DNA from 2 places in the Thioclava sp. F28-4 genome. Region 1 is predicted to be linked to the other one. Evidence: riboswitches for the same ligand, from Rfam matches in the RefSeq annotation. Region 1 holds a riboswitch; the other holds the start of a gene.

The links. Region 1 has a riboswitch for thiamine pyrophosphate ahead of thiB (thiamine ABC transporter substrate binding subunit). Riboswitches for the same ligand answer to the same signal wherever they lie in the genome.
Region 2: linked by a shared signal. The riboswitch ahead of thiM (hydroxyethylthiazole kinase) and the one ahead of thiB (thiamine ABC transporter substrate binding subunit) in region 1 are both predicted to bind thiamine pyrophosphate.

Annotation. Positions count from the first base shown of each region.
Region 1 covers NZ_MPZQ01000002.1:146,740-157,970, forward strand. Annotated here, with positions in the region: gene BMI87_RS05470 (antibiotic biosynthesis monooxygenase) at 1-27, shown strand, start outside; gene BMI87_RS05475 (NYN domain-containing protein) at 119-904, shown strand; gene BMI87_RS05480 (TetR/AcrR family transcriptional regulator) at 905-1,525, opposite strand; gene aroC (chorismate synthase) at 1,752-2,852, opposite strand; gene BMI87_RS05490 (DUF2794 domain-containing protein) at 2,972-3,319, opposite strand; gene BMI87_RS05495 (I78 family peptidase inhibitor) at 3,605-3,907, opposite strand; gene BMI87_RS05500 (I78 family peptidase inhibitor) at 3,913-4,281, opposite strand; gene BMI87_RS05505 (S-(hydroxymethyl)glutathione dehydrogenase/class III alcohol dehydrogenase) at 4,355-5,485, shown strand; gene BMI87_RS05510 (ATP-binding cassette domain-containing protein) at 5,556-6,251, opposite strand; gene BMI87_RS05515 (thiamine/thiamine pyrophosphate ABC transporter permease ThiP) at 6,235-7,797, opposite strand; gene thiB (thiamine ABC transporter substrate binding subunit) at 7,773-8,765, opposite strand; TPP riboswitch at 8,802-8,908, opposite strand; gene BMI87_RS05525 (DUF4139 domain-containing protein) at 9,083-10,687, shown strand; gene BMI87_RS05530 (hypothetical protein) at 10,734-11,231, opposite strand, start outside.
Region 2 covers NZ_MPZQ01000001.1:44,666-55,896, reverse strand. Annotated here, with positions in the region: gene ppsA (phosphoenolpyruvate synthase) at 1-1,343, shown strand, start outside; gene bioB (biotin synthase BioB) at 1,431-2,417, opposite strand; gene BMI87_RS00260 (biotin transporter BioY) at 2,420-2,974, opposite strand; gene BMI87_RS00255 (GntR family transcriptional regulator) at 3,059-3,727, opposite strand; gene BMI87_RS00250 (ATP-binding protein) at 3,859-5,928, shown strand; gene queE (7-carboxy-7-deazaguanine synthase QueE) at 5,976-6,686, opposite strand; gene queD (6-carboxytetrahydropterin synthase QueD) at 6,683-7,036, opposite strand; gene queC (7-cyano-7-deazaguanine synthase QueC) at 7,036-7,737, opposite strand; TPP riboswitch at 7,933-8,027, shown strand; gene thiM (hydroxyethylthiazole kinase) at 8,089-8,877, shown strand; gene thiE (thiamine phosphate synthase) at 8,874-9,485, shown strand; gene thiD (bifunctional hydroxymethylpyrimidine kinase/phosphomethylpyrimidine kinase) at 9,482-10,285, shown strand; gene tenA (thiaminase II) at 10,282-10,953, shown strand; gene BMI87_RS00210 (SIP domain-containing protein) at 11,011-11,231, opposite strand, start outside.

The sequences.
Region 1 (11,231 bases):
CAGTATGACGGGCCGGAGGGCCGCTGAAATTCTCCCTCTGCTGACGCGGCGCAATGCGCCCGCACTCTTGGATGTCGCGGGCAAGAGGGCTATCTGGGAAGGGACAAGAGGAGTAACAATGCCCGACATTTCCGACCTGCCCCATATCAGCCCCGCCTCCCGCGCCCCGCGCCTGTGCGTGCTGATCGACGCCGACAACGTCCCCGCCGGATATGCCGAAGCGATCTTCGAAGAGATCGCCTCGCTGGGCGAAGCCTCGGTGCGCCGCATCTACGGCGACTGGTCGGCGCAGCGCCTCGCGGGCTGGGCCAAGCGCGTGGCCGAACTGGGCCTCGTCGCGGATCAGCAATTCGCCAATACGAAGGGCAAGAACGCCTCCGATATCGGCCTCGTCATCGCGGCGATGGATTTCCTGCATTCGGATCTGTTCGACGGCTTCGTGCTGGTCTCCTCGGACAGCGATTTCACCCGCCTCGCCGCCCGCATCCGCGAGCAGGGGCTGGACGTCTACGGCATCGGCGAACAGAAGACGCCCGAGGCCTTCCGCAAGGCCTGCAAACGCTTCATCTATGTCGAGAACCTCGGCAATGGCGATAGCACCGCCGACACCACCGCCAAGCCGACTTCGGACAAGACCAGCAGTTCTAGCGCCCCGAAATCCTCGGGCGGCAAGCAGGAGCCGAAAGCCGCGATCCCGATCATCGTCAACGCGATGAAAGCGATCGGCCTGGAAGAGGAATGGTATTCGCTGGGCCAGCTCGGCCAGTTCATCACGCAGGCCAACCCGGATTTCGACACCCGCACCTATGGCAGCGCGAAGCTGTCGGACCTGCTGATCAAGACGGGCCGTTTCCAGTTGCAGCGCGGTGAAGGCAATCAGTGGATGGTGCGCGATCTGGCCTGATCAGGCCTTCGCCGCGTAGCGCGCAAGGAACATCGCGACGGCGCCCCGGATCACGCGCTCTTTCTGCTCACCGGTGAAGCTGTCGCAGATCCCGAACAGGAGCTTCGGGTGCAGTTCCGATTTGCACAGCTCGATGAAGAGGTAGGCGGCAAGATCGATATCGTCGATCACCAGCTCGCCCCGGTCGGCAGCACAGCGCAGGTACTCCATCAGCAGCTCGTGCACCAGTTCCGGACCCGCCGCGTAGAAGGCGCGGCCCAGTTCGGGAAACCGCTCGGATTCGGCGACGCAGAGCCGGTAGAGCCCCTGGTTGAGTTTGCAGTTCATCGACTCGACGAGTTGCGACGCCGCGAGCGACAGCACCACCTCGGGCGCGGCGCCGAAATCGATCGTGGCGACCGCGCTGTCGGTCTGCTCCTTGAGCTGCGAGCGCACGACCTCGACGAACATCAGCCGCTTGTCCGGGAAATAGCTGTAGAGCGTGGCTTTCGAGACGCCCGCTTCCTTGGCGATGTCATCGACCGAGGCCCCGTCGAACCCGTCGCGCAGAAAGATCGTCCGCGCCCCTTCGAGCACCTGATCGAACTTGCGCCCGCGATTGATCTGATCTGCCTGTGACATCTGCCCTCCGGTTCCGGGAAACGCCCCCGGGGCTCGCAGAATAAACCGGGCGGTTCACATCCCGCAAGGTCGCGCACGCCACGTCATAGCACTCTGCATCGGCGCCCGGCAGACCGCTGCCTGTCTTCGGCTTGGCCGAAATATCCCGGGGGGCTCCGAAGGAGCGGGGGCAGCGCCCCCTCTTGCCTCGATAATGTCGCCCTCCGGCGAAGGAGGCAGCGCCCCCTCAGCCGATCGTGCCGCGGACACCGCCGGTCTGCGCCCGGTCCATCAGGAACTGATCGAGGATCACACAGGCCATCATCGCCTCGGCCACCGGCACCGCGCGGATGCCGACACAAGGGTCATGACGGCCCTTGGTGATCACCTCCACCTCTTCGCCCGCGACATTGACCGAGCGGCGCGGCGTCAGGATCGACGAGGTCGGCTTCACCGCAAAGCGCACCGTGATCGGCTGGCCGGTGGTGATCCCGCCAAGGATGCCGCCTGCGTGGTTCGACAGATATTCGACGCCCTCGGGGCCCATCACCATCTCGTCGGCATTCTCCACGCCGGTCAGGGCTGCCGAGGCCATGCCCTCGCCGATCTCGACGCCTTTCACCGCGTTGATCGACATCATCGCGGCGGCCAGCTCGGTATCCATCTTGGCGTAGATCGGCGCGCCCAGACCTGCCGGGCAGCCCTCGGCCACCACCTCGATCGCGGCCCCCACCGAATTCTGCCCCTTGCGGATCGCGGCGAGGTAATCGGCCCATTCATCCGCAGCCTCGCCGTCGGGCAGGAAGAACGGGTTTTGAAGGATCGCATCGCGGTCGAATTTCGCGCGGTCCAGATGTTTCGCGCCCATCTGCACCATGTAGCCATAGATCTGCAGATCGGGGATCAACTGGCGCAGCGCGGCCTGCGCAACGCCCCCTGCGGCCACCCGCGCCGCCGTCTCGCGCGCGCTCGACCGCCCGCCGCCGCGATAGTCACGGACACCGTATTTCTGGTGATAGGTGATATCGGCATGACCGGGGCGGAACTGCCGCGCGATCTCGCCGTAATCCTTCGAGCGCTGATCGGTATTCTCGATCATCAGCTGAATCGTCGTACCGGTCGTCTTGCCCTCGAACACACCCGACAGGATGCGCACCGCGTCGGGCTCCTTGCGCTGGGTCGTCTCCTTCGACTGGCCCGGACGGCGACGGTCGAGGAATTGCTGGATGAACGCCTCGTCGATCTCGATGCCGGGCGGGCAGCCATCCACCGTCGCGCCAAGCGCAGGCCCGTGGCTTTCGCCCCAGGTAGTGACGCGGAACTGGTGACCGAAAGTGTTGAACGACATGGGACGCGCGCCTCGCAGGTTTCCTTCGGCGCTGGCTTAGCAAGTCAGGGGCTGCGAGGCAACGCGCATGGCATTGCGCGCGGCAGCTTGGAAAGACCTTGGTTACGCGCGGGACGCGCTCACTCTACCGCGCGGATCAGCTTGCGCTCGAGCACGCGCAGCACCTGGCGCAGATCGTGGCCGCGCCGTAGCACCTGCCCCTGCTGCCCGATCACCGCATATTGCCCCTGTTTCGAGCGCAGCGCGGGCCGTTTCTCGATCCGGTAGATCGGCACTTCGGCGGCGCGGCGAAAGATCGAGAAGACCGCGACATCGCGCAGAAAACTCATCCCGTAATCGCGCCACTCCCCGGCCGCGACCGCGCGCCCGTAAAGCGACAGGATCACGCCAAGCTCGGAGCGATCGAACGCGATCTGCTCCGGCACGCCGGAAGGGTTCGGATAGGGGGAAGGCGTTTGAACCGTCATTTACAAAGGGTACATCGCGCGTGGCGCAAATCAAGCCCACCCGCGCTAAGGTTGCATGCGCCTTTGCCGCGCCGGAATAAGACCGCGAAAATGCCCGATTTCCTGCGCCTTCCTGCCGGGTTTCCACGCCACCTTCAAATCAGCGGAAAACGCTAAAGCCCGACGGTGCGGTCAACAGCCCCCACCCAGTTCGTATCGTCGGGCGCTTTTCCCTCCTGCAGAAAAGCCTCGTGTCCTGGTCAGACACGGGGCTTTTCCTTTTCCCGATCCGTCGCACTCTCTGCCCTAGTAGCAGCGCACCGCCGCAATCGTGCCGTTCTCGTCGATCTCGAAATTCACGCGATCCGGGGCGTAATCCATCGTCACCGCATCGCCCGGATGAATGATGCGATGGGGCCGTGCGAGGGGAAGCTCCGCCAGCACCGATTCAGGCCGCCCTTCCAGCGCCGCGAGCCCGGGCGGCGGACAGGTGCCGGCCCGAGGCGCACCCGGCCCCGGTGGTCCACCGCGCGGCTGGCAGGCCGCGACCCCGAAAGCTGCGACCCCCAATGTGACGATCAGACCGATCCGCGCCCTGCTCCGTTCCATCAGGCTCACCCGCAATCGATGTTGTAGACATTCCCGCGCGAGTCGAGCCGGAACACGACGCGCTGCGGGTTGTAGACCTGATCCTCGACGCCGCGCCATTCCACGATGCGATAGGGTTTGGTGATCCCCAGCGTCTGGATCTGCGCCGCCGGTTGACCCAGGACCGAGGTGTAATTCACCGCGCCGCAAGTGTCCGGCTCACGCTCCTGCAGGCCGCCTTTGGTGAGGGTGACAGGCGGGGTGACATAGGGCGTGGGCGCTTCGGCCTGAGGCGCGGGAGAGGCGCCATCCGTGGGGGTCTCGCTCATCGGCCCCGCGGGATCGCAGGCCGCAAGCGCCAGCATCGAACCCATGACGAAAAATCGTTTCAACATGTCGCACCCTTCATTGCATTGGCCGCGCCGATAACGCAGGCTATTGCGGAATTTATACAAGGAGTATGCGCCCATGAGAACCCGTGCCGCAGTCGCGCTCGAGGCGGGAAAACCGCTCGAAATCATGGAAGTGGAGCTGGAAGGCCCGAAAGCGGGCGAAGTTCTCGTCGAGATCAAGGCCACCGGCATCTGCCACACCGACGAATTCACCCGCTCGGGCGCTGACCCCGAGGGCATCTTCCCGACCATCCTCGGCCATGAAGGCGCGGGCGTCGTGCTGGAAGTCGGCGAAGGCGTCACCACGCTGAAGCCGGGCGATCACGTGATCCCGCTCTACACGCCGGAATGCCGCGAGTGCCCGTCCTGCCTCTCGGGCAAGACGAACCTCTGCACCGCGATCCGCAACACCCAAGGTCAGGGCCTGATGCCCGACGGGACCACGCGCTTCAAAATGCTCGATGGCACACCGATCTATCACTACATGGGCTGCTCGACCTTCGCGAACCACACGGTGATGCCCGAGATCGCGCTCGCCAAGGTCCGCGACGACGCGCCGTTCGAGAAGATCTGCTATATCGGCTGCGGCGTCACCACCGGCATCGGCGCGGTGATCAACACCGCTGGCGTCGAGATCGGCTCGACTGCGGCGGTCTTCGGCCTCGGCGGCATCGGTCTGAACGTGATCCAGGGCCTGCGCATGGCGGGTGCCGACATGATCATCGGCGTGGACCTGAACGACTCGAAAGAGGAAATGGCGCGCAAGTTCGGCATGACCCATTTCGTGAACCCCTCGAAGCTGGATCACTCGGTCACGCAGGAAATCGTCAACCTCACCAAGACCGAGCGCGACCAGATCGGCGGCGTGGATTACTCGTTCGACGCGACCGGCAATGTGAAGGTCATGCGTGACGCGCTCGAATGTTCGCATCGTGGCTGGGGCGTCTCGGTCATCATCGGCGTCGCACCCGCCGGTGCGGAAATTTCCACCCGCCCGTTCCAGCTCGTCACGGGCCGGACCTGGAAAGGCACCGCATTCGGCGGCGCCAAGGGTCGGACCGATGTGCCGAAATTCGTCGAGTGGTACATGAACGACAAGATCGAGATCGACTCGATGATCACCCACACGATGCCGCTCGAAGACATCAACAAGGCCTTCGACCTGATGCATGCGGGCGAGTCGATCCGCTCGGTCGTGATTTACTGACCCCAAGGCCGGGGGCGCTGCCCCCGGACCCCCCGGGATATTTGAACCAAGGCGAAGAGGGGCAGCGCCCCTAACTCCCCAGATAATCCCGCAGCGCAGGCGGCGGATCGTCGAGAAGCGGTCCGGTCTCTTGCGGCGCATGGGCGTGGCCCTCGGCCACCAGAACCGTCTGCGGGCAAAGAGCACGCGCATCCTCGGGATCGTGGCTGACCATCAGCACCGTCGTGCCCTGTTCGCGGGCGATCTCGGCCACCAGCGCCAGCATCTCGGATTTCAGCGCGGGCCCCAGCGCCGCGAAGGGCTCGTCGAGCAGCAGGATCGGCCGGCCTCGGAGCAGCGTCCGCGCGAGCCCCGCACGACTTTGCTGCCCGCCCGACAGCGCGCCGGGTTTGCGCCTCTCCATCCCCTCAAGGCCCACACGCGCCAGCGCGGTCTCGATCCGGGCGCGGTCGGTGGCGTCGATCTTGCCTTTCGGGTTCAGGCCAAGCGCGAGATTGGTCTCGAGCCGCAGATGCGGAAACAGGTTCTGATCCTGAAACAGGATCGAGAGCGGACGCTCCCCCGGCGGCGTCGCGGTAATGTCCTCGCCCTGCCAGAGGATGCGGCCACTTGCGGGCGACAAGAACCCCGCGATGGCCGCAAGCAGCGTCGATTTCCCCGCGCCGGACGGGCCGATCAGCGCGACGCGCGCACCGGTCTGGATCGTGAGGTCGGCATCGAGGCGGAAATCGCCCTGTGTGAGGGTCAGTCTATCGAGGGTCAGCATAATGCCCCGCGCGGTCGAGCGCCCAGAAAAGCGCGAAGGTGAGGATCAGGAGCAGGCTCGCAGCGCCCGCTGCCTGATCCATGCGATAAGAGCCCATGAGCTGGAAAAGCGCCAGCGGCAGGGTGCGGGTCTGGCCATCCGAGAACAGCGTGATGACGCCCAGATCGCCCATCGAGAAGGCCGCGGCCAGCCCCGCCGAAAAGCCCAGTGGCCGGGCAAGGCGCGGAACCGTCAGCAGGCGCAGCCGGGCGAAGCCGCGCAGCCCGAGCGAGGCGGCGAGCCGGTCGTAATCAGCCTGAAGCGTGCGGATCTCGGGCATCAGGATGCGGGTCGCAAAAGGCACCGACAGCGCGGCATTGGTCAGCAGCACCATCGGCAGGGCGAGGTCCGTGGGGTTCACGAAAGGCCGCGCGATCAGGAAAGCGCCGGTCCCCATCACGAGGCTCGACGCGGTCATCGGCAACATCGCCGCGATCTCCGCCCAGCGTTGCCGCGTGGCCACCAGCGCGAGCGGCAGGGCGATGGCAAGAGTGATCACGGTCGAGGCCAGCGCGATCACCAGCGAGGTCAGCGTGGCGGGCCAGACCATCTCGGGCAACTCAACCAGTGCAGGCAGCCCACGGGCAAAGACCGCCCCGATGGGGAGCAGCAGGAAGACGGCTGCCAGAAGGATCGCGAGCGTATCGAAGGCCACGCGATCCGCCCCGCCGGACAACTGCGGAATCGGTGTGGCGCGGCGGTCATGCCCCGCGCCGAAGCTCGACGGCAGGGTCGCGCGCGCGGCGATCAGCAGAGCTGCGACCGAGATCGCGACCTGCACCAGCGCAAGGCTCGCCGCGCGTCCCATGTCAAAATCGAAGCGGAAGGCCTGATAGATCGCCAGCTCCACCGTGGTCGCGCGCGGCCCGCCGCCCAAGGTAAGCGCCACTGCAAAGGAGGTCAGGCAAACGAGGAAGATCGCGAGGAACGCGCCGGGCAGAACGCTGCGCAGCATCGGGCGTTCGAGGTGGCGGGTGACCTCGGCCGGGCCGAAGCCCAGCGTGGCCGCAAGGCGGAACCGCTCGGCCGGGATCGCCTCCCAGCCGTGCAGGATCATCCGCGTGGCCAGCGGCAGGTTGAAGAAGACATGGGCGATGATCACGCCCTGCGCCCCATATATCGAGATCGGATCGATGCCGAAGGGCGCCAGTGCCGCATTGACCAGCCCGCGCCGCCCGAACACCGCGATCAGCCCGAAGACCGCGACGATCACCGGCAGGATGAACGGCGCCCCGAGGAGCGAGATCAGCAGCCCGCGCCCCGCAAAGCGACGGCGATGTAGCGCCCGCGCGACCGGGATCGCCAGCACGCAGGAGATCAGTGCCGAGGCCGCCGCCTGCCAGAGCGTGAAGCGGATCGCGGCGAGGTCGGTCTCGCGCAAGCCGGTCAGCCCGCCCGCGCGGATCGTCACCGCCGCCAACGTGCCAAGGACGAGCGCGGCCAAAGCCGCACCCGCCAGCACCGCCCAGAGGGGCGCGCGTTTTATTTGGAGAAGGCGCGTTGCCATTCGTCCAGCGCCGGACCGCGCAGTTTCTCGGCCTCGGTCTCACCAAGATAGAGCGTCTTGTCGGGCATCGGCAGGCTCTGGAACACCTCCGGCAATTGGTCATGCGGCAGTTTCGCCGGGAAGGACCAGTTCGCCGTCGCGATCATGCCCTGAAAATCGGGGCTGAGCACGTAATCGAGGAATTTCTGCGCCAGCTCGGGATGCTTCGAGGTCTTGAGCTGCGCGACCAGTTCGGGAGTGAAGTAATGCCCCTCGGGGAAGATCGCGGCGACCTTGCTGTCATCCTCCTCGGCCATGATGTGATAGGCGGGCGAGGTGACGTAGCTGAGCACCATATCCGCCTCGCCATCGGTGAACATCCCGTAGGCCTCGGACCAGCCCGGCGTCACCGTCAGCACCTTCGGCGCGATCTTCGTCCAGGCCTCTTCGGCCTTGTCGCCGTAGATGTCTTTCACCCAGAGCAGCAGCGACAGACCCGCGACCGAACTGCGCGGATCCTCGATGACGATCTTGTAGGCATCGTCGGGCGCATTCAGCAGGTCCTGGAAGCTCGCGGGCGGGTTTTTCAGCTTGGTCTTGTCATAGACGAAGGCCAGCTCCGACCAGTCGAAGGGCAGGAAGATCGGATCGTCCCATTTGACCGGCATGGTCAGATCGGAGGTGTCCTCGTTATGCGGGGCGAACAGACCCGTGGCGCGCGCCTTCGCGGTCACGTCGGTGTTCAGGCCGATCGCGATATCGGCCTGCGTCTTGTCGCCTTCGAGCAGGATGCGCGGCAGCACATCGCCCGCCACGAATTTCAGATCGCAATCGCAAGTCGCCTCGAACCCTTTCTCGATCGCGGGGCCGGGGCCCCATTCGCTCGTGAAATAATCGGGCGCATAGACGGTGAGTACGGGCTTGTCCTCGGCCGCCGCCATCGTGGCGATCAGGCTCAGGGCTCCCGCAAGCATCAGGTGGGTTTTCATGCCTCACTCCTTGGGCTTGCCGGGCGGAGTGGGGCCGGGAGATCCGGCTACCTTCCCTCCGCCGGTCTTAACCGGTTCAGGTTCAACGGGTTCGCGCGGATCGCATCTCAGCCAGCCTTGCGCTGGCACCCCGAGGTAGGGCGCAACGTAAGCGCGCGCGGCTGCGGACGCAAGGGCAAGCAGGCACAGCGTCCCTGCCCCGCGTCCCGGACCCTCTGGCGAGTTCCCGCCAGTGGCGAGCCGCGCCGGATTTCAATGGCTTGCAACTGCGCGCGGCGCGACGCAGGCTCGATCTGGAACGGATTTGGGAGGAACCGATGCGCATTACCCTCACCGCGGCCCTGCTGGCCGCGACCGCCCTGCCCGCCTTGGCCGACACGATCGAGGCACCGGGCAAGATCACCGCCGTGACGCTATTCCCACGCGGCGCGCAGGTGGTGCGGCAGGTCACGCTGGACACCCCCGAGGGCAGCCATGACCTGCTGGTGCCGGGCTTTCCCGAAGGCACCGACATCTCGACGCTGCGCGTGTCGGGCGACGGTGTGCAGATCGGCGCGGCGAGTCTGATCTCCGGGCGCGCGCCTGCGATCAGCGGGCAGGACAGCGCCGCAGTGAAATCTGCGCGCGATCGGTTGGCCTCGGCGCAAGAGGCGCTTGCGGAACAGGAAGACGCCGTGGCCGTGATCCGCGCGAAGGCGCAGGCCGCGCGCGACCAGATCACCTATCTCAAGAACACCGACTCACAGGTAACCGCACCCGAACAGCTCCGCGCGCTGGCGCAGATGGTGGAGGACCAGATCCTCTCCGCCACCGAACGCGCAATTGCCGCCGAAGCCGAGGCGCGCCGCGCCGAAGCGGCGCTCGACCCCGCGAAGGAAGCTGTGAAGCAGGCCCAAGCGGCGCTCGATGCGCTGCTGAACCCGGCGCAGGATCGTGACGTGCTGAGCGCCAAGGTTCAGGGTTCGGGCACGCTGACGATCACCTCCTACGTCCAGAACGCGGGCTGGCAGCCCTCCTATGATTTGCGGCTCGACCGCGACAAGAGCGCGGTGGACATGGAGCGCTTCGTCTCGGTCCATCAGGCAACGGGCGAAGATTGGCGCGGCGTCGATCTGACCCTCTCGACGGCACGTCCCGGCGGGCGGGCGGAGCCGGGCGAAGTCTATCCGCGGCTTGCCCGGATCGGTGATCCCGACGCGCCGCCCACGCCGGTGCCGATGAAGCGTTCCCTCGCCGCATCCGATGGCGCCGCCCCCGCCCCGATGATGGAGGCCGCGATCAGCGACCGCGCCGATCTGCAGATGCAGGGCGAGACGGTGACCTATCATTACCCGAGCGCCGTGGACCTGCGCGACGGGGTGGACGATCTGCGCCTGAGCCTCGATTCCAAGACCCTGCCGATGGAGGTCTTCGCCGAGGCCGCGCCGCTGACCGATCCGCAGGCCTATCGCGTAGCCGAGGGCAAGAACGACACCGGCGAGATCCTGTTGCCCGGCCCCGCGAACCTCTATGCCGATGGCGCGCTGGTTGGCCAGTCGCATCTGCCGATGGTCGCGGCGGGTGACGATCTGACGCTTGGCTTCGGGCCGATCGAAGGCATCCGCGTGGACCGCCGCATGCCCGACACGATGGAGGGCGATAGCGGCTTCATCTCGAAATCCAATGAGCGCCGCGAGGTGGTCGAGATCGAGGTGAAGAACCTCACCGACAAAGGCTGGCCGATGCGGGTGATCGACCGGGTGCCCTATTCCGAACAGGAAGACCTGAAGATCACGACCAAGGCGACCCCGCCTGCAAGCGAGACCGACTACGACCACCGCCGTGGCGTGCTCGCATGGCGCTTCGATCTGGGCGCAGGCGAGACCAAGACGATCCGCACCGAGACCACGCTCAGCTGGCCCACCGATCAGGTGCTGCGCTAAGGCAAGCTTGCGCGAACAGGCCTACGCGCGGCCATGGCCCGCGTGATCAGGCCGCGTTTCGCGGATCGGCCGCAGCGCGCAGTTTCGCGAGCAGCGCTGGCGACAGGCGCAGAAACCCGCGCGCGGGAGCATCGGCCTTCGCCGCCTCGGGGGGCTGTGCCTCTGCACCGCCGCTCTTCTCGGTCGCCTCGGGCGTCTTCTCGTCCGGCGCGGCTTGCGGTCCCACTGCCTGCGCGGCCTGCGCTGCCGCATATTCGGCGGCGACCGCCCGTGCCGACGCGCCCTGCCCTGCCGTCGCACCGACGATCTTGGTGCGCCCGCCATCATCGCCCGGAAACGGCGCGCCGAAGCGTAGCACCAACTCCGTCAGGCTTGGCCCGATCTCGTCGAGCAGCATCAGGAAGCGGTTCGTGGGCCATGCGTGCAGCCCCAAGGCCCCGCCGCCTGCAAGCCGAAGAACGAAGCCCTCCCCCCGCAGTCGATGTTGCAGATCGAACCAGTCGCGCGCCTGATCCAGCGCCTCTTGCACCGCATGCATTTCCGG
Region 2 (11,231 bases), on a different contig from region 1:
GCTATACCATCGGCGCGCATGGTCCGGTCGTCGTCAGCGGTCTGTCGGTCGGCGAACAGGTCGCGACCGGGCGTGTCTGCCTGATCGAAGACGTCAAGGATATCGACGATTTCGTGGATGGCTCGGTCCTCGTCACCTCGACGACGGACCCCGATTGGGTGCCTGTCATGAAACGCGCCTCGGCCATCATCACCGACCACGGCGGCAGAACCAGCCACGCCGCCATCGTCAGCCGCGAGCTGGGCGTGCCCGCCATCGTCGGCTGTGGCGATGCTACCCATGTGCTGCATGACGAGCAGGAGGTGACCGTCTGCTGCGCCGAAGGCGACGAGGGCCGGGTCTATGACGGCTTTGCCGAGTTCACGGTCGAAGATCTGAACCTCGACGCGGTGCCGGAAACCAAGACCAAGGTCATGCTCAACCTCGCCAACCCGGCCATTGCCGCGCGCTGGTGGCGGCTGCCGATCGACGGTGTCGGTCTGGCGCGGATGGAATTCGTGATCTCGAACACGATCCGGGTCCACCCGATGGCGCTGCTGCATTTCTCCGATATCCGGGAGACGGAGGTGCGGGAAGAAATCGAAACGCTCACAAGAGGATACGAGGACAAGGCCGAGTATTTCGTCGATCAACTGGCGCTCGGACTGTCCCGGATCGCCGCCGTGGCCTACCCGAACCCGATGATCCTGCGGCTGAGCGATTTCAAGACGAACGAATATGCCGACCTCTTGGGCGGGCGGCAATTCGAGCCGGTGGAATCCAACCCGATGATCGGCTGGCGCGGCGCCTCGCGCTATTACGATCTCGCCTATGTCGAGGGGTTCCGGCTCGAATGCCGGGCGATCCGGCGACTGCGCGAAGAGGCCGGGTTCGACAATGTGCTGGTGATGGTGCCGTTCTGCCGCACGCCCGAAGAGGCCGACCGCGTCTTGGCGGTGATGGCCGAGGAAGGGCTGGTGCGCGGATCGAACGGTCTGCAGATCTACGTGATGTGCGAAGTGCCCTCGAACGTCATCCTCGCCGAGGAATTCGCCAAGCGGTTCGACGGTTTCTCCATCGGGTCGAACGATCTGACGCAGCTGACCTTGGGCATCGACCGCGACAGCGACCGGCTCGCGCCTCTGTTCGACGAACGGCACGCCGCCGTTCAGTGGATGATCCGGAGCGTCATCGAAAGAGCGCATGGCGTGGGCGCGAAGGTCGGGCTCTGCGGTCAGGCGCCGTCGAACTACCCGGAATTCGCCCGCAGACTGGTCGAGTTCGGCATCGACTCGATATCGGTGACGCCGGACAGTTTCCTGAAGGTCAAAGGCCATGTCGCCGAGGCGGAAGGTCAGCGCTGATCTGAGCGTGAACCCGCGGGACCTTTTCGTTTGCGTCGGGGCCAGAGCTTAACCGTCTCGGGCGAGTTGCCCGAGACGGTCGCGCGCTCAAGCCACGGTTGCCGGTTCGGCGCTCGGCTTCGCGGGGGCCACATGCATGCCCAGCCGCGCCAACAGGTCCTGATCTTTCCACGCTGCGGGGTTGTCCGTGGTCAGAAGCTGATCGCCCACGAAAATCGAGTTCGCGCCCGCGACGAAGCAAAGCGCCTGCCACGCGTCGCTCATCCCGGTGCGGCCTGCCGAGAGCCGCACGACCGACGCGGGCATCAGGATCCGCGCGAGCGCGACGACCCGCACCAGCGCGAAAGGGTCGACCGGCTCGGCGTTCTTTTGCACCGGCACGCCTTCGATCTCGTTCCAGAGGTTGATCGGCACGCTGGCCGGGTGCGCGGGCAGGGTGGCGAGCGTCACCAGCATGGCGATCCGATCCTCCTCAGCCTCGCCCATGCCCAAGATCCCGCCGCAACAGACCCGAATGCCGCCTTTGCGCACATTTTCGACCGTATCGAGCCGGTCCTCCATCGTGCGGGTCGTCGCGATCTTCCGGTAATAGTCCGGCGACGTGTCGATGTTGTGGTTGTAGAAAACCAGCCCCGCCGCCTTCAGCTTCTCGACCTGCCGCGGCGAGAGCATGCCCAGCGTCATGCAGGTCTCCAGCCCCAGCTCGGAGACGCCGCGCACCATCTCGCAGAGCGCATCCATGTCGCGATCCTTCGGGCTGCGCCACGCCGCGCCCATGCAGAACCGTTGCGCGCCTGAGGCCTGCGCGCGTCGTGCCGCGCTCAGAACCTCTTCGGTCTTCATCAGCTTGGTGGCTTTCACGCCGGTCTCGTAATGCGCGGATTGGGAGCAATACCCGCAATCTTCCGGGCAGCCGCCCGTCTTGATCGACAGCAGGCTCGCCGTCTCGAGCGCGCTCGGGTCGAAATGGGTGCGATGAACCGTTTGCGCCCGGTGAAGAAGCTCGGGGAAGGGCAGGTCGTGGATCGCCTTCGCCTGCGCCATGCTCCAATCGTTTCTGATGTCTCCCGCCATGGTTACGCGCGCTCCTTCAGGCGGGTGAGGCCCGTCGCGAGACCGCTGGCGATTGCGATCTTGACCAGATCCCCGGGAACGAAAGGTGCGACGCCGGTTGCGAGAAGTTTCGACGCGGGCACGAAATTGGCGAGCCAGGCGAGGCCCGCGGCATAGACCACGATCAGCCCGACGAGCATCGCCAGCGCTTTGCCGAGCCAACCGCGACCATGTGCGAGCACGCTGATCATGGGCGCCGCCAGCAGAAAGCCCAGCAGGTAGCCCCCGGTCGGTCCCATCATGTAGGCTAGGCCGATGCCGCGCTCGGGTGTGCCTGAGAAGACCGGCGCCCCCATCGCGCCCATCATGAGATAGGTGGTCATTGCGGCAGCCGCCATTCTGGGGCCGACGCTCGCTGCGATGAAGAAGACCGCAAGCGTGTGCAGGGTCATCGGCACGGGCCAGAAAGGCACCTGAAGCTTCGCGCCGAGTGTGATCAGGGCAGCGCCCCAAAGCGCGAGCCCAAGGCCGCGCCAGAGAGTGTGGGTGAGCTTCTGGGAAGTGTCGAAAACCGTCATTGAACCTGTCCTCAGTCGATAGTTGGAATTGCTATCTATGACTATGCGGGCGCATCCGGGGCTATCAATTGGAGTTATAGATAATTATCCAGAAATCACGTAAGTCTCGTGTGCTTCGGCATTTTTTATCGATGACTTGCGTTTTCCTATCCAGCCGACATGGCGTGCCAAGGTTGCGCAGGCCAGGTCTGTCTGCCCCTTGTGGAGGGCGGTAATGATGATCCGGTGATCGTGGTCCGAGCGGGCTTCCCAGTCGCGGCGCCAGGCGGCGAAAAGGAAGCGTGCGCTGGTCGTCTGCAGATTGTCGATCGTCTCCAGAAGTCGTGGCATCCCGCAGGGTGTCAGGATCAACTGGTGGAATTGACGGTTCGCGGCCTCCCAATCACGGACTGTTCTGGCACTGTCTCCGATACGCGTAACCTGTTCAGCTTTTTGGAGAATTGCGCGTGTCATGTTCGGAGCTGCATGGCGCAGCGCCAAGGGTTCGAGGCTGGCGCGCATCTCCGCCACTTCGCGCAGTTCGGCCACGTCGAACTCGGTCACGCGAAAGCCGCGGCGCGCTTCGCTCTCGGCCAATCCGCGCGCCTGCAATTCGCGAAAGGCTTCGCGCACCGGGACGTGGCTCGCGCCGAACTCGCTCGCGATGTGGTCCTGTCTCAGCCGGGCGCCGGGCGGAATCTCACCTGAAATGATGCGATCCGAAAGTATCCGCGCGATGCGCTGCGAATGTGTTTCATGGGGTGTATCCGTCATAATTTATAGATAAATATTCTAGCAGCAATTCGTCCACCCCCATTCATGTACCGGAAACATGTTTGTAAGATTAAGGAAAAGATATATCTCTGGGCAGTGGTGGAGACGCATTAACCTGCATTGGATCTTATGTGACCTGGCAAGAAGCTTTCCGGCGTGATGCGCGCGGAACTGAGGACGACGCGGCTCCCGATGCCGGCTACAAAGCCCTGATGGAGCTGATCGATGACGGATTCTGCGTCATCCAGTTCATCGACGGGCCCAGAGGGCCCCTCAGCGACTATGTCCATATCGAAGCCAATTCCGGTTACGAAAGACATACCGGGATCGACGGTATCGTCGGCAAGACCGTGTTCGATGTCGCCCCACAAGACGGGGCCGAGTGGGTCAAAATCTACGGCGAAGTGCTCAGAACCGGAGAGCCTCTGAGGTTCGAGCGCGAGTTCGTCGAGGCCGGGCGGCATATCGAGGTTTCCGCGACGCGGGTGGAGCCCGCCGCGAAAGCGCAGGTCGCGGTTCTGTTTCGCGATATCACCGAGCGCAAACGCAAAGAGCGCGAACTACGCGAAAGCCAGCGCCGCGCGGAAAAGAGTGCACGTCACGTCGCACGCGCGCTCTCGGCCGGGGCGATCCTTGGCACCTGGGTTTGGTATCTCGACAGCGAAACCTTCGATCTCGATGAAGAATTCTCGCGCAGCATGGGGCTCGATTCCGCGCAAGGCGCTGCAGGTCTGACAATCGACCAGATTGTCGTGAACGTTCATGAGGACGACAAGCCGGGGCTGATGGCGGCGATCGATCGCGCCACGCAGCAGACGACGCCGTATGCATATCAGTTTCGCGTCAAGCGGGCCGACGGGCTGTATCACTGGGTCGAAGCCAATGGCCGGATGGAGGCCGAAACGCCGCGCATCTTCGCAGGCGTTCTGATGGATCTCGATGACCGGCGCGCCATTCTCGAAGAGCGCGACAAGGCGGCGGCCGAGCTGTCCAAGCTGAATGAAACGCTGGAGCAGCGCGTCGAAGAGCAGACCGCGAAGCTCATGCAGCGGGAGGGAGAGCTCCGGCAGGCCCAGAAAATGGAGGCCGTCGGGCAGTTGACCGGGGGGCTCGCCCACGATTTCAACAATCTCCTCACGGCGATTTCCGGGTCGCTCGACTTCGTCGCAAAGCGGCTCGAAGACGGGCGTCGCGAGGAAATCCTGCGCTATCTCGAAGCCGCGCAAGCGTCGACCGAACGGGCCGCCAGCGTCACACAGCGTTTGCTCGCCTTCTCGCGTCAGCAGTCGCTGATGCCCAAGCCGACCGACGTGCCGCAACTGGTCCGCAGTATGGAGGACCTGATGCGGCACTCCATCGGGCCGCATATTCTGGTAAGGGCGGAGGACGACGCAGAGGCCTGGCCCGCGATGGTCGACCCGAACCAGCTTGAGAGCGCGCTTCTCAATCTGTGCATCAATTCGCGCGATGCGATGCCCGATGGCGGCACGATCACGATCGGCACGACCAACGAGGCCATCGAGACCGAGAACTCGGAGCTTCCGCCCGGCGACTACCTGCGTCTGTCCGTGCACGACACTGGAACGGGTATGACTGCGGAGGAAATCTCGAAAGCCTTCGATCCCTATTTCACGACGAAGCCCAGCGAGAAGGGCACCGGCCTCGGGCTTTCGATGGTCTACGGGTTCGCGCGCCAAAGCGGCGGCTGCGCGACGATCGACTCCGAGCTGGGGAAGGGGACGACCGTGAACATTTTCCTCCCGCGCTCGGTCGAGACGGTCGCGCGCGCCGAGGTGGATTTGCCTGTAAGCGAGGAGCCCGCCACGGGGGGCGGACACACGATCCTCGTTGTGGACGATGAGGCGATCGTGCGTTTCGTCGTCGTGGAGGCGTTGGAAGAGGCGGGCTTCACGGTCTATCAGGCGGCCCATGCGGCGGCCGGGCTTCAGGTGCTGCAGGACCAGCCCGAGGTGACGCTTCTCCTGACGGATATCGGCTTGCCGGGCGGCATGACGGGCCGGGAGCTTGCAGCCCGGGCGCGAGAGGCGCGAGAAGATCTCAGAGTGATGTTCATGACCGGGTATGACGAGGAAGCGGCAACGGCCACGACGCTTACGGATACTGAAGTCTTGCTGAAGCCGTTCGATTTCGACGAAATGGTGCGTCGCGTCACGAGTTTCGCGAACCGCACCGCTGCGTGACGCGGGTCGCGCCCGAGTGATGTTCGGGGCGTCCGACCCTAGGCGGATCAAACGCCGCGCTTGTTGCCCCAGATCAGAACATGCAGCTGCGGCAGGATGCGGGGCGCGAACCAGTTGTCCGCCATAGCGGTGTCCGTCAGCCAGCCAAGCCGGTCGGCCAGACCCTGCGGATCGACCGCAACCTCCGGGTCAACCTCGGGATTGCCCGGCTGCAGATAGAGCGGCAGATCCGGGTGGCGGGCATGGGCCGCCTTGGCCCAGTCGTAATCCGCGCGGTCGAAGATCACGATCTTCATCACGGTGCTGCGGGCCGAACCTCCGGCCGCCACGCACGCGGCAAAGGCGTCCCAATCGACCTGCTCTCCGCTCGAAGGCGGCTTCGGCGACAGCACCAGCGTGTCCAGATCACCGAACCAAGGCCGCGCGACAGAGCCCTGCGTCTCGCAGGCGAAGCGGTAGCCGGCGGCCCGCCCGAGCGCGATCAGCGGCCCGAAATCCTGAATGGCCGGGTTTCCGCCGCTGAGCGAGATCGTCAGCGGGCGGTCGCCAGACAGCCGACGCAGCTCGGCCCAGACATCCTCGGAACTCATCGGCGCCCATGTGTGACGATAGGCGCTGTCGACCGCGTGGAGGCTGTCGCACCACGAGCAGCGGTAGTCGCAGCCGCCCGCGCGCACGAATAGCGTAGGTTCGCCGATCAGCGCGCCTTCGCCCTGAATGGTCGGGCCGAAAATCTCGGCGATGCGCAGCGTCGTCATGGACGGTATTCCGCCCAGGTCTTGGGCGTCTCGCTGACCAACGCCGCGCTGGTCTCGGGCCAGCGCGCCTTGCACCAATCGTAGAAATGCTTGGCCATGTTCTCGGCGGTCGAGGGCACGTCCATCACGTCGTTCAGGTGCCGGTGATCGAAGGTGTCGTCGATATAGGTCTTGAGCGGTTTCAGATCGTGATAGTCGCGCACGAACCCGTTCTCATCGAGCGTCGCGGCGGCCAGTTCGACGACCACGATGTAATTATGCCCGTGCAGCCGTGCGCATTGATGATCTTCGGGCAGATGCGAGAGCTGATGCGAGGCGGAGAAATGGAATTCCTTGCGGATACGGAACATCAGCGGGCCTCCTTCTCGGCAACGGCCTTGGCCCAGAAATCCGGATCGGCATAGGCGGTCGGATCCGCGACGCCCGCCAGATGGAACGCCTCGCGCCGCTCGACACAGGTGCCGCAGCGCCCGCAATGCACCTCGCCGCCTTTGTAGCACGACCACGTCTCGGCAAAGGGCGTGCCGTGTTTGGCCCCTTCGGCCACGATGTCGGCCTTGGAGCGATGCACGAAAGGCGTCTCAAGTCGCACATCGGCATAGCCGTCGAGCGCCATGCGCTGCATCGCATCGAAGGCCTCGGTGAAGGCAGGGCGGCAATCGGGATAGATGAAGTGATCGCCCCCATGCACCGCAGTCGCCACCGCTTCGTCGCCATTTGCGGCGGCCACACCGAAGCCAATGGCGAGCATGATCGCGTTGCGGTTCGGCACGACGGTGATGCGCATCGTCTCTTCGGCGTAATGCCCGTCGGGCACATCGATGTCGTCGGTCAGCGCCGACCCGGTCAGCGCGGCCCCGATCGGGCGCATGTCGATGAGATGATGCGGCACGCCAAGACGGCGCGCGGCGGCGGCGGCGTAATCAAGCTCCTTGCGGTGCCGTTGGCCGTAGTCGAAGGAGACGAGCCGCGTGAGATTACCCTCAGCGGCGACGATATGGGCGAGCGATACGGAATCGAGTCCGCCCGAGCAGATGACGAGAGTCTTCATATTTGAACCCTTGTTTTGATGACCGGGTAGGCTGCGACCGGTTGAGCGGGCCTCTAAAGGATGGGGCAGGGCTCTGCAAGGGCGGCGCGCCGGATAGATCGCCACGATCGCGCGACCGGACAGACGCGAACCATCGAGGCCCCCGCTTGTCGTTACCCCGCTTGACGGGCGGCTCCGACGGTGTCACCTCTTTGGGCGAAGCGACAGGGGCGCTCGGGAAACCGGGCTGAGACGAACCCTTAGAACCTGAACCGGATAATGCCGGCGGAGGGAGGCGCGTGAGACGGTCAGGCGCAGTCCCGCCTTTGCCCACTCGCACTCCTCTTGCTGCCCGCAGCCAAGGAGAGTGCGATGGAAGACCCCGGACAATATCTCGCAACGATGCGGCAGAGCGCGCCGCTCGTTCATAACATCACCAACTATGTCGCGATGAACGTGATGGCGAATGTGCTGCTGGCTTCGGGAGCCTCGCCTGCGATGGTCCATGCGCGCGAAGAGGCGGCCGAGTTCGCAGGGCTCGCACAGGCGCTCAGCATCAATATCGGCACGGTGTCGCCGCCATGGGCGGAGGCGATGGTGGCGGCGGCCACGGTCGCGCGCGCCAGAGACATCCCGTGGGTGCTAGACCCTGTCGCGGTCGGCGCGACGGATTATCGGCGCGCTCTCGGGGCGCGGCTGGTGGAGCTGCGTCCGACGGTGATCCGCGGCAACGCGTCGGAGATCCTTGCGCTTGCAGGCGAGGCTGGTGCGGGGAAAGGGGCGGACACTTCTGAGAGCGTCGCGACGGCTGAAGGCGCCGCGCGCGCCTTGGCGCGCCATAGCGGGGCGGTGGTCGCGGTGACCGGCGCGGTCGATTTCGTGACCGATGGGGAGCGCGCTGCGCGGGTTGCGAATGGCCATGCGATGATGCCGCGCGTCACCGCTTTGGGCTGTTCGCTGACCGGTGTCGTCGCGGCCTTTCTCGCAGGCCAGCCCCGGTTCGAAGCCGTGATCGCGGCGCTCGCTTATTTCGGGCTTGCGGGTGAACGCGCTGGCGCGACCGCCCAAGGCCCGGGCAGCTTTCAGGTCGCCTTCCTCGATGCGCTCCATGCCATCGACGCCGACGCTTTGACCGCCGGTGCGCGGATCGAGGCTGCATGATCCCGCCCATCTGTTTCGTCACCGACCCGGACGCCCCGCAGCCGGTGATCGCGCAAGCAATCGCTGCGGCTGAGGGCGGCGCGGGCTGGGTGCAGCTGCGCGACAAGACGCTCTACGATGCGGAGTTCGCAGCACTCGCCCGGACGCTGATCTCGGCGCTCGCCCCCTATGATGTCCCGCTGATCGTGAATGACAGGGGCGCCGTGGCCATCGAGATCGGCGCCGCTGGCCTCCATATCGGCCAGAGCGATGGCGACCCCGCCGCGATCCGCCGCAGGATCGGGCCCGACATGCTCCTTGGCCTCTCCATCGAGACCGAGGCGCAGATCGGCGCCGTGCCTCCCGGCGTCGATTATCTCGGCGTCGGTCCGATCCATGCGACCGGCTCGAAGCCCGACCACGCGGCCCCGATCGGCCATGCGGGCTTTGCCGCGATCGCCGCACGCACGGATCTTCCCTGTCTTGCGATCGGAGGGATCACCGCGACCGATGCTCCCGCGATCCGCAAGGCGGGCGGTGCCGGTCTTGCCGTGATTTCCGCCATCTCGCGCGCCCCTGACATGGCGCGCGCCACCCGAACCCTGCGCAGCGCATGGAGCGACATATGATCCCCAATATCCTCACCATCGCTGGCTCCGACCCATCGGGCGGGGCGGGCATTCAGGCCGATATCAAGGCCATTTCCGCCAATGGCGGCTACGCGATGAGCGTGATCACGGCTCTGACCGCGCAGAATACGCGCGGCGTGCAGGCGGTCAGCCTGTGCGACACCGGGCTGATCGCGGCGCAGATGGCCTCGCTGCGCGACGACATTCGGATCGACGCGATCAAGATCGGGATGCTGGGCGATGCCGCGATCATCGAGACCGTGGCGGAGGGGCTTTCCGGGCTCGAGTGTCCGGTGGTGCTCGACCCAGTGATGGTCGCGAAAGGCGGCGATCGGCTGTTGGCAGAGGCGGCGGTGACCGCGCTGCGCGGCCTGCTGCCGCGCGCCGATCTGATCACGCCGAACCTGCCTGAGGCCGCCGATCTCTTGGGCTGCGCCGAAGCGACGACGCTTGATGAGATGCGCGATCAGGCCCATGCGCTGCGCGCGCTCGGGCCGCGTGCTGTGCTGCTGAAGGGCGGGCATCTGAGGGGCGATCAAAGCCCGGACCTGCTGGTCACCGAGCAAGAGGAACTCCGCCTCGACGCGCCGCGCATCGCGACGCGCAACACCCACGGCACCGGCTGCACCCTGTCCTCGGCACTGGCGACATTGCTCGGCGCGGGTCTGCCGCTCGCGGAGGCCACCCGTCGCGCGAAGGCCTATCTGAACGCCGCGATTGCCGGGGCGGATCGGCTATCCGTCGGATCGGGCCACGGGCCGGTGCACCATTTCCACGCTTTTCAGGAGGACAGCCAATGAGCTTCACCCAAGACCTCGCGCAGGCGACCGCGCCGCTGCAGCGCCAGATCCATGACATGCCCTTCAATCGCGAATTGGCGGAGGGTCGCCTCGATCCGGAAACGTTCCAAGGCTACATCATTCAGGACGCCCATTACCTCGAAGGCTTCGCCCGTGCGCTGGCGTTGGCCGCCGCGAAGGCCCCCGATGCACCGACCGTCGCGCAGCTCTCAGGTTCGGCGGCCGGCGCGATCGCGGTCGAGCGGGAATTGCATGCGCATTACATGGGGCTGTTCGGCGTCTCGGCCGACGATTTCGCGCAGATCGAGCCCTCTGCCGCCTGTGATCACTATGTGTCCTTCCTGCTGCGCAGTGCCACGACCGGCGATTTCCCCGAAGCAGTGGCGGCGCTACTCCCCTGTTTCTGGATTTATCGCGACATCGGCCGGGAAATCGCACAGGTCAGCGGGGACGCGAACCCCTATGCGGCCTGGATCGCGACCTATTCGGGAGAGGCTTTCGATCAGAGCGTGGAACGGATGCTGGTGCTGACCGATAGGCTGGGTATGACGGCCGATGAGGCCGCCCGCGACCGGATGCACCGGGCCTTCGCCCGCAGCTGCTGGCATGAGTGGCGGTTTTGGGACAGCGCTTACCACCGCGAAAGCTGGCGGCGGCCTGCGGCTTGAGTGTCGCGGGCCCGGTTTCGGGCCCGCGACGGAAATCTCCGCGCGGGCCTGCGCCTCTCACAGGTCCTTGGCCGAGCCGTCGGCCTGCCCGGCAATCCAGTATCCTGCCGCCTTCAGCCATCCCTTCGGATGACCGCGGGCGATCAGATCGTCACGCAGGGCGCGGGCGACGCTGGCTTCGGCGGCGATCCAGACAAACGTTCGCGGCGGCAGGGCAATGCGGTCCAGCAACCGGCGGAGCGGCGCGGGATCCGCTGGGTCGGAGCGATGCGTCCAGA